DNA from 2 places in the Alteromonas sp. NFXS44 genome. Region 2 is predicted to be linked to the other one. Evidence: predicted binding sites of a transcription regulator. Region 2 holds the regulator's gene; the other holds the start of a gene.
What was found. Region 2 encodes sigma-54, which starts transcription at its own class of promoters, with help from an activator protein. Its sites were predicted from a motif close to GTTGGCACGNNNNTNGNNT; they were not measured.

Region 1 (7,357 bases), on a different contig from region 2:
ATCAGTTGGGTAATGCCGGTAAGACCTATACCCACCGGCGTATTAATCTCATGAGCCACACCGGCAACCAGCGACCCGAGGCTGGCCATTTTTTCTGATTCCACCAGCTTGCTTTGCGCCTGCTTCAGGCTTTCAATGGTTTCCGACAAACTGCGGTTCGTTGCATTCAGCGCTTCATTTCTGCTGATGATTTTTTCCTGCAGAGTTTTCTTTTCAGAAATATCACGGGTGATGGCATAAATGGCCGGCCCGCCATTCAATTTAATTTCAATGACGATAATTTCAGTCCAGAAAAGTGAACCGTCCACGCGCTGATGCTGCCATTCCAGTGTTTTATTACCATAGCCGGCGACCTGCCTGGCATTGTCAGCCACCACATCTACAGAACGGCGGCCGTCGCCTTGATACTCCGGTGAGAGATCCATTGGCGTGAGGCCTAGTATTTCTTCTTTTGAGGTATAACCGAACATATCCAGCAGAGCTTTATTGCAATCAATAAACTTGTTATCAACAAGCAGACTCAGGCCATCTTTGGAATCATTAAACAACGTTTCAAAGGTATTTTTCTGCTCTGCCAGTTCCAGCTCCAGGGCTTTCTTTTCAGAAATATCCCGCCAGTTGGCATAAATCACATCCTCGCCGTTCATGACCATTTTGGTCAGGATGATTTCCACCCACAGGGTATCGCCGACGGCACGCTTTACAATCCATTCAAAGCGCACACTCCCCTCTTGCTGGCATTTGGCCACCAGTGTCAGCCCCTTCTTCACCGAAGACATGCCGCCGTATTGCGTTTCAGGGGAAAAATCGAAAGGTGTTTTACCGATAAAGTCTTCCCTTTCCTCAACACCTACCAGTGCCAGCATGGAATCATTGCAATCTACAAAGACTTCATTCTTAAAAATTGCCAGACCATCTTTTGAATTTCTGAAAACTGTTTCGAATCCGTTCTCACGATCGTTTACGTCATTCATCACGGCAATACCTGCAAAATAAAGCTCCGGCGCAGCAAAAATAAGGCTCTGGGCTGCAACAGAATTGATATTACATATCGGTTAAAAATATTGTTTAAAATTAGCAAAGAAACGGCAGTTTGCCACTGCCCGCCCCGGGTAATTCGTCTAATGCCGCAGGTTTTACCATGTCGAATCATTTCATTGTCAGGTGAACCGAACGATTCAGTTAGCGTAATCATTGCATGACAATCTAGTATCAAAGCGGGCACAGGCAGGGACCGGGTAATGGAAAGCAAGACATTAAAAAAAAGGACAATCAGCGACAGTCGCTCTGTTCCCTATTTACGTGAAGCAAGACAAACACGGTTGCTAAAAACCTTGCTGATGCTGGCGGTGATTTACACCCTGTATCTTGCCAAATCGCTGCTCATCCCTTTGTTCTTTTCCGCATTTATTGCGCTGCTGCTTAGCCCGCTGGTCCGCATTGGCAGAAAATTCTATGTTCCGCCGTCCCTGTCCGCCTCGGTACTCATGATATTGCTGGTAGCGCCTTTCACTTTTTTGGGGTTAGAACTGGCAGAACCTGCCGGACGGTGGATGCACTCGCTGCCTAAGATTGCCGGTGAAGTGGTTACAGAAGTGGAAGAATTAAGTGACAGCCTCACCATGCAGGAGCCCGCTCCGCCTGCCGAAAAAGAAGATAAATCCTTTTTTGACTGGTTCAGTGATGATGAAGAAGTCAAGCCGGAACAACCGCAGGAAAACATCGTTACCGGCAAACTGAAGCAAAGCGGGATGGAAATCGCTATCACCATAATGAGTACAGCTCCCCTGCTGCTGGCACAAATTTTTGGCTGTATGATCCTTATCTTTTTCCTGCTGGTGTACGGCCCCGCACTGTTTAATGTGTTCATCCGCGACTTTCCGGTAGTCACCAACAAGCGCCGTGCGCTGGTTCTGGTAAACCATATACAGCGGGAGCTGTCTGCTTACATTGTAACGGTGAGTATGATCAACGGTCTGCTCGGCGTCGCCACGGCTGTTGCCCTCACCTACATCGGCGTTGAAGATGCGATTTTATGGGGTTCACTGGTGGCGCTGCTGAATTTCGTCCCCTACCTTGGTGGCCTGGTAAGTTGCAGCGTATTGCTGGTTGCCGGAGTGGTGCAGTTCGGACTGGTTGCGTCAGCACTGTTACCGGCGTTTGCTTTTATGTGTATAAATGCTGTTGAGTCTCAGCTTGTCACGCCTACCGTATTGGGAAGAAGTATGCGGTTGAATCCGCTTATCATCATTCTCTGGCTGTCGGTAGCAGGCTGGCTGTGGGGCGTTGTGGGTGTACTGCTTGCTGTGCCCATTCTGATGAGTTTTAAAATTATCCTCGAAAATCTTGGCAGTCTGCCCCACTGGGTCAAGCTGATCGAGTCGAAATAGACCGCCGGTTCAGCGCCGGCGGCGGGGCTTGCCAGATTTACGCTTGCCTTTATTATCCTGACCCAATGCTTTCGCTCTGAGGGCTTTTTTCGATAACGGTCGCTGGCTGCCGGAAGCGTCTTCCTGACCCGACGGATCAGGCTCAAACCCCGGCTCCCACTGTAATACTGCGCTGTCGCCGGTGAGCTTTTCAATTTCTTCAAGCAGATACTTTTCTTTGCTACAAAGCAACGATACCGCGATACCAGCCTGACCGGCACGTCCCGTGCGGCCAATACGGTGGATATAGTCTTCAGCGTTATAAGGTAACTCATAGTTAATGACGTATTGCAAAGACTGAATATCCAGCCCCCGTGCCGCAACGTCAGTGGCTACCAGCGCCCGCACCTGTCCGGCTTTAAATGCATCAAGCCCCCGCTCTCTCGCGCCCTGAGACTTATCACCATGTACACCGGCGGCACTGATCCCGTCTTTTTCCAGCTCAGCAACCAGTTCATCCACCGCCTGCTTTGTACGGGTAAAAATAAGCACCTGCTGCCAGTTTTTAGCACCAATCATGTAGGCTACCAGGCCGGCTTTACACTTTTTATCTACTTCGTAAAAGCGTTGCTCCACTTTATCTGCCGTGGCATTGCGCGGCGCAACTTCAATCAGTTCCGGCGCGGTGAGCAGCGAGTCTTTCAGTGCATACACTTCATCATTAAATGTGGCAGAAAAGAACAGGGTCTGACGCCGTTCAGGCAAGCGCTTTAATATCCGCTTAATATCAGTAATAAACCCCATATCCAGCATGCGGTCGGCCTCATCAAGCACAAAAGTCTGCAGCGTGCTCAAATCAATCAGTTCTTTGATAGCCAGTTCCAGTAAGCGTCCCGGCGTTGCCACCAGCACATCGCACCCCGCACTTAAAGCTTCAATTTGCGGATTAATACTGACACCGCCATAAGCGACTACGGTATTGACCCCCAGGCCATCACTGTATTTCACAAAGCTCTGATAAACTTGGTGGGCCAGTTCACGGGTAGGCGTGAGCACCAGCACACGAAGTGCTTTTTCACCGGCATCCTGCTCCAGTAAACGCTGGATAAGCGGCAGCGCAAAAGCAGCCGTTTTTCCCGTACCGGTTTGTGCACCGGCCATCACGTCCCGTCCCGCCAGCACATGAGGGATAGCCGCCTGTTGCACAGGTGTGGAAGTGTGGTAGCCCAATTTATCGAGCACAGCCAGCAACTGACTGTTTAAACCTAAATCTGAAAATCCCATAACCCGCACCTTGCAATCACTAAACGGGCGCATTGTACCTGATCAATGAATTTATCGGGTAATAAAACAAAAAAGTCTGCCGGAAGCAGACTTTTCGTTTTTAAAAAATGTGAACGTTAGATTAACGCTGGCGTCTTCTCAGGCCTACCAAACCGCTTAAGCCCAACGCAAGTACACCTAGTGTTGCAGGCTCAGTCACTGACGTTGACGGGGTTGACGCGGCAACAGTACCGAAGTAGAAGTTATCCAGACCTTCAGCCTGTGCAGAAAGAGAATTAACAGTTACCTGAGTAATATAATTCCCGCCATTAAGAATGGTGGCGAAGTAGCCATCTGCAGAATCAACTGTCACAACTTCTGTGGTTGTATCAGACAGCAGTAATTCAAATGATAAGGTGCTGCCGCTATAGAGGGAAAAGATGTCCGAACCGAAAGCATTAATACCAGTGCCTGCAAAAGTGAAAATCAGATTATTTGCATAATAGTTTGAATAAATCTGAGATGAACCTGTAACAGCATAATCACCAATGATTATATCATCCGACTCCGAACCGTTAGTATCAAACGTGACACCTGAATCACTGTAAGATGTCATCACACCACCGGTGCTGTCAAAATCGATTAAAGTAAGACCTGTACCGGCGTCTGCCAAAAAAGAGGCTTCGTCGGTATAGTTGATTAAACCTGCATTTGCAGACGCGGCTAAGATACTACAAACAAAAACTAACAAACTTCTCATGTTTACTCTTCCTTCGGGTTAGATTACTACACTACATGATGGATTTAGCACAATAAGTGCCAACTTTTAAACAATTGATAAATAACAACTAAATCTCAAAAACCAGCATTAAGAACAAACCCTTGTAAAAAAAACAGACAATTAAAATTCTGCTGATTTCATAAACGAAATTGCCGCAGATGCAACACTGACGTTGTATTTCGGACAAAGCAGTTCGGTGACAAACTCTGACGGCGAAACGATATCAGCAATGATGTAACACTTGTGCTTCGCGCGGGTGAGTCCCACATACATCAGCCGCCTTTCTTCGGCGTGGGGATAAGTATCAGACGATGGCAGCAGTGCTTCGATAAGCCCGTCTTCCCTGCCAGAGCCCGGAAATCCGTTCTTGCCTCCGGAAAACCCAATCAGAATGCAGTGATCTGCTTCCAGCCCTTTAGATTTGTGAAAACTCCAGAAACGCACATTGTTATTCAGGTTTTGTTTGCTCAATGCGTGTTTTGCTTCATCCAGCAGAAAGTTATAGCGGGCAATCACCGCCACTGTACTTTCAGGTTCATTGCTGCGGATTTTGCTGACGACTTCCGCTATGCGCTCGTATACCCCGTTTTCTTTGCCAGGTTTATCATCCAGTAGAAAGATCTGCGGCGTATCCGTTTTGGTATGCGTGTCGATGGACTTCCTGAACTGCTCCGGATTTTCCATGATAAATTGACCGGCGGTATCAGCGATGCTGTTGTTGTAGCGAAACGTTTTTTGCAGTTTGGTTTCGGTATAGCTGCCGGCTACTTTCCCGAAGCGGGTGGTCAGCGAAAGCTTGCCGCCGGAGAACCGGTAAACAGACTGCCAGTCATCTCCCACCACCGTAAGCGATGTTGCCACACCGTTTGCCTTTGCTCTATCCACCAACGCTGTGATCAGCGCCATCCTTGACGCAGAAATATCCTGAAATTCATCTACCAGAATGTATTTCCAGCGCGGGATAAACGTCCCTTTTTCAACTAACTCTGTGGCCCGGGTGATCAAATCATCAAAATCGATGCAATCCTGCCGCTTAAGTTCGTTAACGTAGTCTTTATGAAGCGCACTGAGTAAACCTGCAATTTTCCCTGCCGGTTTAATGCCCGCCTCCGTCAGCCGTTTACTGACACCTGTTCTGTTTAATCCCTCTACCCGCATTGCCTGCAAAGCTTTAGTAAGCAGTTCTGTCGCGGCAGTTATCAGCGCCTGCCCGCTTAGTTGCGTCTCCCGACCTTCCTGTACAGAAAGCATGGTAATCAACAGCTGTTTGCGGGCAGCGTCTTCTGCGGTGTACTCATGCATCCATTGCGCTATCCACATCTTTAATTCCGCGCTGTTTTCAGCAAATACACTGATTTGTGTGGAACGCCCTGCCTCCTGCAAAATCTGCCGGCCAAGCGCATGAAACGTCCCAATCTGCGGCTCAGTATCCAGTTTAATAGCGTGTGTCTGCGCTTTATCCAGCAAACGCGCTTTCAGCTCCAGGGACGCAGAACGGTTATAGGCGAGCACCAGAATGTCCTGCGGCTTTGCCAGAGCGCGGTCAATCAAGTCCAGCGTTTTTGCCACCATGACCGAGGTCTTCCCTGTACCGGCAGCCGCCAGTACCATGTTTCTGTCGTTGGAACGCAGCACCGCCAGACGCTGTTTAGTGGTTAAGGGGTTCGACTCAACCGTATCAAAAAATCCACAGCGGGCTTTCAATTGCATTTGCTCGTGATACGACCGCAACTTTGCCATATCGAAGGGGTACAGACTCAGAATATCTTTCACCGCTGCAATAGCATCTGCCGAAAGCATGGATTGCCAGTCAGCCTGATAATTACTGTAATCTCTGTACAGGGAATCAATAAGCGAACGCAGTGCTTCTTCCTGCGAGTCTTTAGGGTATTGCAGCTTTACGCTGTCATTAAACTCAGTAAAGACAGCCTGCAAATAGGCCTTTAAATGCCTGCGGATGATTTTATTCGCTGCTGCCTGTAACGCCTCCACATTTTCAGACTTAAGGAACCGGTAGCGGACTGTCGTTTTTACACCTTCCAGTCGCAGTTCATCACCCAAAAACCGTTTCTTTACCTTAAATAACGTGCGGACTGAGGCCAACGGAAGATATCTGTCTTTTCTGCCGCGATGAGTAAAAACCAGGTTTTCTTTAGTGAGGGTGAGTGTAGGTTTACCAAATAATTTGCCGGCAAAATTAGGCCGGACAGCCATGTCTGACAACAACAACGTCCTTTCTTTTGTGCATCACTGTGCAGGAATGAAAACCGGTATTCTACACTATCTTCAGTTCTTGCTGTGCTGTTGCTAGAATGCGGGAAACACTTTTGCCGGGCCACCCTGTGAACATACGCGTTATTCCTGTTACTCCCTTTGCACAAAATTGCTCCCTCATCTGGGATCCTGACACCATGAAAGGGGCACTTGTCGATCCCGGTGGCGACAGCAGTAAACTGTACGATGCGGTAACGCAAAATGGTGTAACCATAGAAAAAGTCATCCTCACCCACGGACACCTTGACCACGTAGGCGCGACGACCGAAGTGGCATCACATTACAATGTGCCGGTTATCGGCCCGCATACCGGCGATAAATTCTGGCTCGACGGCCTGCCAATGCAGAGCCAGATGTTTGGCTTTCCGCCTGCAACACCGTTTGCGCCGGATCAGTGGCTGAACGACAACGACACAATAACAGTGGGCAACCTTACACTTGAGGTGCTGCACTGTCCCGGCCATACACCCGGTCATGTGGCACTGGTGGAAAGAACCACAAACACGGTCATTGTGGGCGATATCCTGTTTGCAGGTTCCATTGGTCGTACGGATTTTCCACAGGGAAATCACCAGCAACTCATCGACAGTATCCGCAGCAAGCTGCTTACCCTGCCTGATGAAATGAAAGTGTATCCCGGCCACGGCCCGACCAGCACCATCGGGCATGA
Region 2 (7,357 bases):
AAACCAGCCAGTTATTCTCAAACGCTGGATGACGGGGCCAAAGTAAAAGCCAGTGCAAATGAAATTCGCTACGAAGTAGCTAAACAACTTATTTCCTTGCAAGGTGATGCAAAAATCCAGCAAGATACCAGCATGGTCCAGGGAGATAGCATCACCTATGACATGTCAAAAGAGCAACTTCTGGCAACCGGCGGAGAAAGTAACAGCAACGGCCGTGTAACCACGGTTTTCCGTCCTGACACAGTTAAAGAGCTGAAGGAAGACAACAAGTCTTCAGACAGAAACGAAAACGAGGGTAACTAAGTTACATGGCAACCCTGAGTGCGACTCACCTGGCAAAGTCGTATAAATCACGCCAGGTCGTCCGTGACGTTAGTTTATCGGTTTCTACCGGACAGATAGTAGGTCTGCTGGGTCCTAACGGCGCAGGTAAAACCACAACGTTTTACATGATTGTGGGTCTTGTGCCGCTCGATAAAGGCAAGATCCTCATTGATGAGCAGGAGCTGACGCACCAGCCAATGCATGAGCGTGCCCGCCGGGGAATTGGTTATTTACCCCAGGAGGCATCCATTTTCCGAAAGCTGACCGTACATGAAAACATCATGGCGATATTGCAGACGCGTAAAGACTTAAAAAATCATCAACGTGAACAGGAAGCGGATGCACTACTTGATGAATTTAATATTAACCATATACGTAATAGTACAGGTATGAGTTTGTCGGGTGGCGAACGCCGCCGGGTTGAAATTGCCCGCGCACTGGCAGCCAATCCGCAATTTATTTTGCTCGATGAACCCTTCGCCGGAGTTGACCCGATTTCGGTTAATGATATAAAGAAGATCATTCAGCACTTACGGGACAGAGGTATCGGTATCCTCATCACCGACCACAATGTCAGGGAAACCCTTGATGTGTGTGAAGAGGCCTATATCGTCAGTCATGGAGAACTGATTGCTCAGGGCACCGCAGAACAGGTATTAAGTAATCAAAAAGTTCGTGATGTATACCTTGGTGAGCAATTCAGGCTATAGTTAAGATATCGGGATGAGCATTTAACGGAGATTTCGCCACCGGCACTCACACCGCTACAACCGGATGTCCTTTTTAGAGTTTATATAAGACGTAGATGAAACCATCTTTACAGTTAAAATTTAGCCAACAACTGACAATGACGCCTCAGCTTCAGCAGGCGATCAAGCTATTGCAGTTGTCTACGCTGGACTTACAACAAGAAATTCAGGAAGCCCTCGATTCTAATCCTTTGCTGGAAGTCGACGACAGCTCCGACAACGATGTAATTGAGAAAAATAACATCGATAATGATGACAGCATGCAGGAGTCTGCATCAGCATCATCTTCTGACAGCATGGATACCGGTGAAGCACTGGAAAAGAATGATTTACCGGACGAGTTGCCCATCGACAGTACCTGGGATGAGTACATTTCTGCGTCTTCAGCCCCCGCGCCCGGCCCTTCCGGTAGCGATGACGAACAAATCTTTCAGGGTGAAACCACCGAAAATATTCAGGACCATCTGCTGTGGCAAATGCGTCTGACACCTTTTTCTGACATAGACCGCGCCATCGCACTGGCGATTATTGACTCCATTGATGAGTCCGGTTATCTCACGGTTACCGTTGACGACATTCTGCAAAGCGTAAACAGTGACGATATGGAAGAGCCCGTTGAAGAAGATGAGGTTGAGTGCGTACTCAAACGTATTCAGCTCTTTGATCCTCTCGGTTCCGGCTCCCGCACACCGCAGGAATGCTTGCTGGTGCAACTGGCGCAATTTGCACCGGAAACACCGTGGCTGGAAGAAGCGAAACTGCTGCTCAGAGAGCATTCCGATCTGTTAGGCAGCAAAGATTACCGTACATTAATGCGTAAAACCCGCCTGAAAGAAGATCAATTACGGGAAGCGATGCGTTTGCTGCAAACGCTGAATCCCCGTCCGGGCAGTGCATTAATTACGAAAGAGCCCGAATATGTCATTCCGGATGTATCGGTTGCTAAGAAAAATGGCCGTTGGGTAGTAGAATTAAACCCCGACAGCTTGCCTAAGCTCAGTGTTAATCAGCAGTACGCTGCAATGAGCCGTAAAGCACGAAACAGCAGTGATTCACAATTTATCCGCTCTCACATGCAGGAAGCCAAATGGTTTATTAAGAGCCTTGAGAGCCGGAACGATACACTGCTGAAAGTAGCAAATTGTATTGTTCAGCAACAAATGGGCTTTTTTGAGCATGGCCCTGAAATGATGAAACCAATGGTGCTGAATGATGTCGCAGAAATGGTAGATATGCACGAATCTACTATTTCCAGGGTAACAACGCAGAAGTACATGCACACGCCCCGTGGTATTTTCGAGTTGAAGTATTTCTTCTCCAGCCACGTTGCCACTGAATCAGGTGGTGAGTGTTCATCTACAGCGATTCGCGCCCTGATTAAGAAGCTGGTTGCCGCTGAAAATCCAGGCAAGCCGCTGAGTGACAGCAAGATTGCTTCGTTGTTGGCCGATCAAGGCATTATGGTTGCCCGGCGAACAATAGCAAAGTACCGGGAATCCTTATCGATCCCGCCGTCTAACCAACGCAAAAGCCTTATCTAACTTAAGGCTGCTCAAAATAAGGAAGACGAAATATGCAAATCAACCTTTCTGGTCATCACATTGAGATCACTGATTCTTTGCGTAATTATGTCGATACTAAGTTCAGCAAACTGGAACGTCATTTTGACCACATATCAAATGTGCACGTTATTTTAAATGTTGAAAAGCTTAGCCAAAAAGCAGAAGCAACGGTTCATCTTAGCGGCGCGGAAGTCTTCGCCTCTTCCGAAAATCAGGACATGTACGCTGCCATTGACAGCATGGTCGATAAGCTCGACAGGCAGGTCCTGAAACACAAGGAAAAGCTTAAAAAGCATTAATTGAATTCATGGATATACAAGCCATAGTCAGCCTGGACCGCACCGAGTGTGCGGTCCAGTGCAATAGCAAAAAACGCATTCTCGAAATCATCAGCGGGATTGCAGCTAAAAATAACCCCGATGTTGATGAAGCCACCGTGTTAAGTAGCCTGCTGGCCCGTGAGCGAATGGGCAGCACAGGTATAGGTAACGGCATTGCCCTCCCCCACGGCCGTCTGGCCGGACTGGAAAAAGTCATTGCCATTGTGGTTACCAGCACGCCCGCCATCGATTTTGATGCTATCGATAATAAACCTGTGGATATTTTCTTTACTTTGCTTGTCCCTCAAGAACAAACCGAAGGACATTTACAAACTCTGGCCATGGTTGCCGGTAAACTCAGTGATAAAGAAACCATAAAAACTATCCGCAAAGCTCAGACAAGTGATGATATTATTCGCGCATTACAGTAACTTAGTGTAATACGCACCGACAACATGTGACTTCAGGAGAAACGGGCGTGAAGTTAATCATCATCAGCGGACGTTCAGGTTCAGGAAAATCAGTAGCACTTCGTGCCCTAGAGGATCTGGGGTATTACTGCGTCGATAATATTCCGGTTAATCTTTTACCAGCCCTGACACACACTGTCGCCGATGAATACGAGCAGGTGGCTGTGAGTATTGATGTCAGGAACTTGCCTAAAGAGCCTTCTGAGCTGGTTGAAATTCTCGACTACCTGCCTCAGTCATGGACTGTCACCATCGTATATATTGACGCAAGTGACGATATGCTGGTGCGCAGGTTCAGTGAAACCCGCCGGTTACACCCGCTGGCTAAACTGAATAAGTCATTGTCTGATGCCATTCAGACAGAACGGGAATTACTGGCCCCCGTAGCAGAAAGAGCGGATTTGAATATTGATACCGACTCTCTGAGCATTCACCAGCTGGCAGAATTAATTCGCGAGCGGATCCTCGGTAAGAAAAGCTCACGACTTGTTCTGGTATTTGAATCATTCGGCTTTAAACATGGTATTCCCAAAGATGCAGACTATGTGTTTGACGCCCGTTTTCTGCCAAACCCTCACTGGGAGCCGGATTTAAAACACCTGACAGGCCTGGATACACCGGTTCAGGTTTTCCTCAGTTCCCAACCTATAGTGACCAAATTTATCTGGCAGATTCAGAACCTCATCACGACCTGGCTGCCACATCTTGAACGGAACAACCGCAGTTACGTGACAGTCGCTATCGGATGTACAGGCGGACAGCACCGTTCAGTTTATGTAGCGGAATCACTGGCGAAAAATTTCCGGGAATCTCATCCTGATGTCCAGCTCCGCCACAGGGAGCAAAGTAAATAATGCGTATAGAGAAATCTCTGACTATTGTTAATAAACTGGGGCTGCATGCCAGAGCTGCAACGCAGTTGGTGCAACTGGCGAATCAGTTCGATGCCGAAGTTCTTTTACAAAAAGGCGATAAGCAGGCGAATGCCAATAGTGTGCTGGGACTGATGATGATGGAAAGTCATCAGGGGGAACAGGTTACTGTGATCTCTGAAGGTCCTGATGCTGAAGCTGCAATGGATGCCGTTGAGGCATTAATTGCAGGCAGATTTAACGAAGATGAATAACGCCTGCACTCCACTGAGTGTGTAGTGCCGGCGAAGGCTTAAAGGCAAACCCGTTGAAACGTTTCATCAGTTTAATCATCTTTTTGACAGCGATGGCTTATCAAAGCTCTGTATGGTGTGCTGAGCACAAAAAAAGTCTGATAACCGGTGGTACAGCCTGGCCTCCTTACCTGTATATAACAGACAATAATCAGCCGGCCGGTGAAGACTACCAATTGTTAAAGTCGGTTTTAGGCAAGCTGGATTATGCACTGGAAAGCCAGATCCTGCCTGAAAGACGGGTTACTCAGCAATTAGGACTGGGGCAAATTGATGTAGTCACCGGTGCGGCTTTCACACCGGCGAGAGCGCTGAAAAACTATTTTTCTGTTCCCTACCGCAAAGAAACCATCAGCTTTGCCTTTCACCCTTCCCACCTAGACGAATATGCCGGCAAATCGCTTGAAACGTTACTCCGGGAAGGCAAAACCCTGGCGTTAAACACCGGCGGATGGTACGGCGACTGGTTTAATAACACAGTCACTGAACAGTACAGCGCACAGCTTATTCATCTGGATTCCGTTAACCGGCGGCTACAATTTCTGGACAGAGGCCGTGTCGATTTGGTGCTGGACGATATCAGAGTGATTAGCTTTAATGCTGAACTGCTGCATCTCGAACTGGAAATCAGTGATAATCCCGTGAACGTACAGGACGTCCACTTCATGTTCAGTAAACAATCTGTGGACCCGGGCTTCATCGATAAATTCAATCACGTCCTGTCTGGCTATGTTAAAGACCCGGATCCTGCGATCTGAGCCTTCAACCTCACACCTTATTCTGCTGCCGTATTATCCCTGACATTTTTTTGCACCGTTATCGCGGCAAACAAACTCAGGACGAAAGCCATCCCGTAGAATCCTTTTTCACTTAGCAACAGGTTGGCGTTTACCAGACCAATCACTAACAGTGCAATAGCAGCACCAAGGCCAAACCAGCACAACATCAGGTATATTTTCGTTGTCTGTATGCCTTCCATTTTGTCCCGCACTGTTTTTTGAACAGACACAGCAGCAAACAGTCCAAACAGAAATACGGCAAAGTAGTAGCCTTTTTCATTAAGTGGCATATCGGCATTCAGGAGTCCGGTGATATAAGCGGCAAATCCTGTCAGCAGTGCAATAACAGAAGCAATAAAAAAGGCTTTCGTAGGTTTATTTGCGTTCATGATGATCTCCGTTTTGTATCAGTGACTGGCATACAGCACGGTTTGATGTGCCACCAGTTGATTATTTTCCACATAATTTGCAATAGTGGTAAACGTAGCGGTTTGTATCGCGCCCGGGTGGTCGCTTAAAGACACACCGCTGCTCACCCAACTGCCTAACCGCAACTTCATTTTGTTAACCTTCACCGGCTGTGCTTTAAACCATGCCTGCGTATTGTTTTTAAGGCGATGACTGTCAGTGGTGCCGTAAATAGCAGCATTCAGCACATCAAGGGTGTACTCAGTGCAATTTTGCTTTCCTTCCGTAAACGGACTCGCAATAACGGAATAGGCCGGTTCGTGCAGCAATTTCGCTTTGTCCTGCGCATACAGGGCAACGATTTTCTGCTGCACTTCCCAATCGGGAATAATTATGCCGGCTTTTAACTCCGTTGCTCCCCAAAAGAAATCCACCGGATAATCCGTTTTCAGTACACTTGTACCCGGCTTATCTGCCAGCTGATATAAATTGTGTATTGCATATCCTTGCTCTACCGTGCCGTCATCCAGCGTAATATCGGAATACAGCGCAATTGCCGTATGGGTAAATGAAATACCTTGAGGCAAGTCTTCAGGCGCCCGTCCAACCCGCGCAATAATGGCCGCATAGGCTCCCTGCTCAGCCAGGTAATGCTCAGTTTGCTTTGCAAATTTTATAATCGCCTCCGGCGCATACCGGCGGGGTGCTTCTTCCTGACTGCCGGCAAATACAGGCAACGCCAGACACGCAAGCATTGCTATCGCGGACCTCATTGAGCTTTCCCCTGTGTCACGATAGTCTGGTTTATCACCACGTTAGGTGCAGGGTCTGCAGTAATCACCCGTTTTGTCACCGGTAAAGGTTTATTGCTTTTCTCAATGCTATGGTGAACGGAGTGCGCTGAATCTGCCGCAATCACTGCCACTCCCACACTTAACACGACCGGTGCAACCGATACCGCGCTGGCCACTGATGCTGTTGTTTGCACACTTTCCGTTGCTGCAAGCACACTGTGTTTACTTGCCTGACCGCTGTGTTGTATTGAGTCGTCGGCCATTACACCGCAACTCAGTGTCAGTATTGCTAAACCTGATATCAATCCATGTTTCATTTTTCAGTTCCTCAGTAGTGACTGTGTATTCACAGTAGTCCGGAGAAGAACATTAATAAACTCAAATAATTGATGTAGACTATTTCAACACCAAAAGTATCACTTATTAATACTATGCAGCAGATTAAGCAACTCATCGGTACCCTGAAGCGCTGTTTGAAGCAGCGGGGGTTTACTTATAAATCACTGGCGGAGCGCCTTGACCTGAGTGAGGCAAGCATGAAAAGATGTTTTGCACAGGAAGCCTTTACTCTGGAGAGACTGGCACAAATTTGCGATGTGATGGACCTGACCCTCAGTGAACTGTTCCAACTCAGCGAACGGGAACAGCCTGCCCTGTCCCAGTTAACTGAAGAACAGGAAAAAGAGTTACTGGCTAACCCGAAGCTTTTGCTTATGGCCGTGCTGGTAAGGGACGGATGGCAGTTTGACGATATCACCGGGCATTATGCGATAGACCCGCTGGAAG

Region 1: a site for sigma-54 is predicted at 4,438-4,456, ahead of J3369_RS14990 (PEP-CTERM sorting domain-containing protein). Genes of this name have one in related genera too.

What each region holds. Positions count from the first base shown of each region.
Region 1 covers NZ_JAGDEA010000011.1:273,454-280,810, forward strand. The annotation lists gene J3369_RS14975 (PAS domain-containing sensor histidine kinase) at 1-974, opposite strand, end outside; gene J3369_RS14980 (AI-2E family transporter) at 1,242-2,390, shown strand; gene J3369_RS14985 (DEAD/DEAH box helicase) at 2,400-3,653, opposite strand; gene J3369_RS14990 (PEP-CTERM sorting domain-containing protein) at 3,775-4,392, opposite strand; gene J3369_RS14995 (UvrD-helicase domain-containing protein) at 4,534-6,627, opposite strand; gene J3369_RS15000 (MBL fold metallo-hydrolase) at 6,756-7,357, shown strand, end outside.
Region 2 covers NZ_JAGDEA010000002.1:357,090-364,446, reverse strand. The annotation lists gene lptA (lipopolysaccharide transport periplasmic protein LptA) at 1-303, shown strand, start outside; gene lptB (LPS export ABC transporter ATP-binding protein) at 309-1,034, shown strand; gene J3369_RS04795 (RNA polymerase factor sigma-54) at 1,130-2,614, shown strand; gene hpf (ribosome hibernation promoting factor) at 2,647-2,934, shown strand; gene ptsN (PTS IIA-like nitrogen regulatory protein PtsN) at 2,943-3,386, shown strand; gene rapZ (RNase adapter RapZ) at 3,434-4,279, shown strand; gene J3369_RS04775 (HPr family phosphocarrier protein) at 4,279-4,551, shown strand; gene J3369_RS04770 (substrate-binding periplasmic protein) at 4,605-5,348, shown strand; gene yiaA (inner membrane protein YiaA) at 5,366-5,758, opposite strand; gene J3369_RS04760 (DUF2145 domain-containing protein) at 5,777-6,550, opposite strand; gene J3369_RS04755 (hypothetical protein) at 6,547-6,888, opposite strand; gene J3369_RS04750 (helix-turn-helix domain-containing protein) at 7,003-7,357, shown strand, end outside.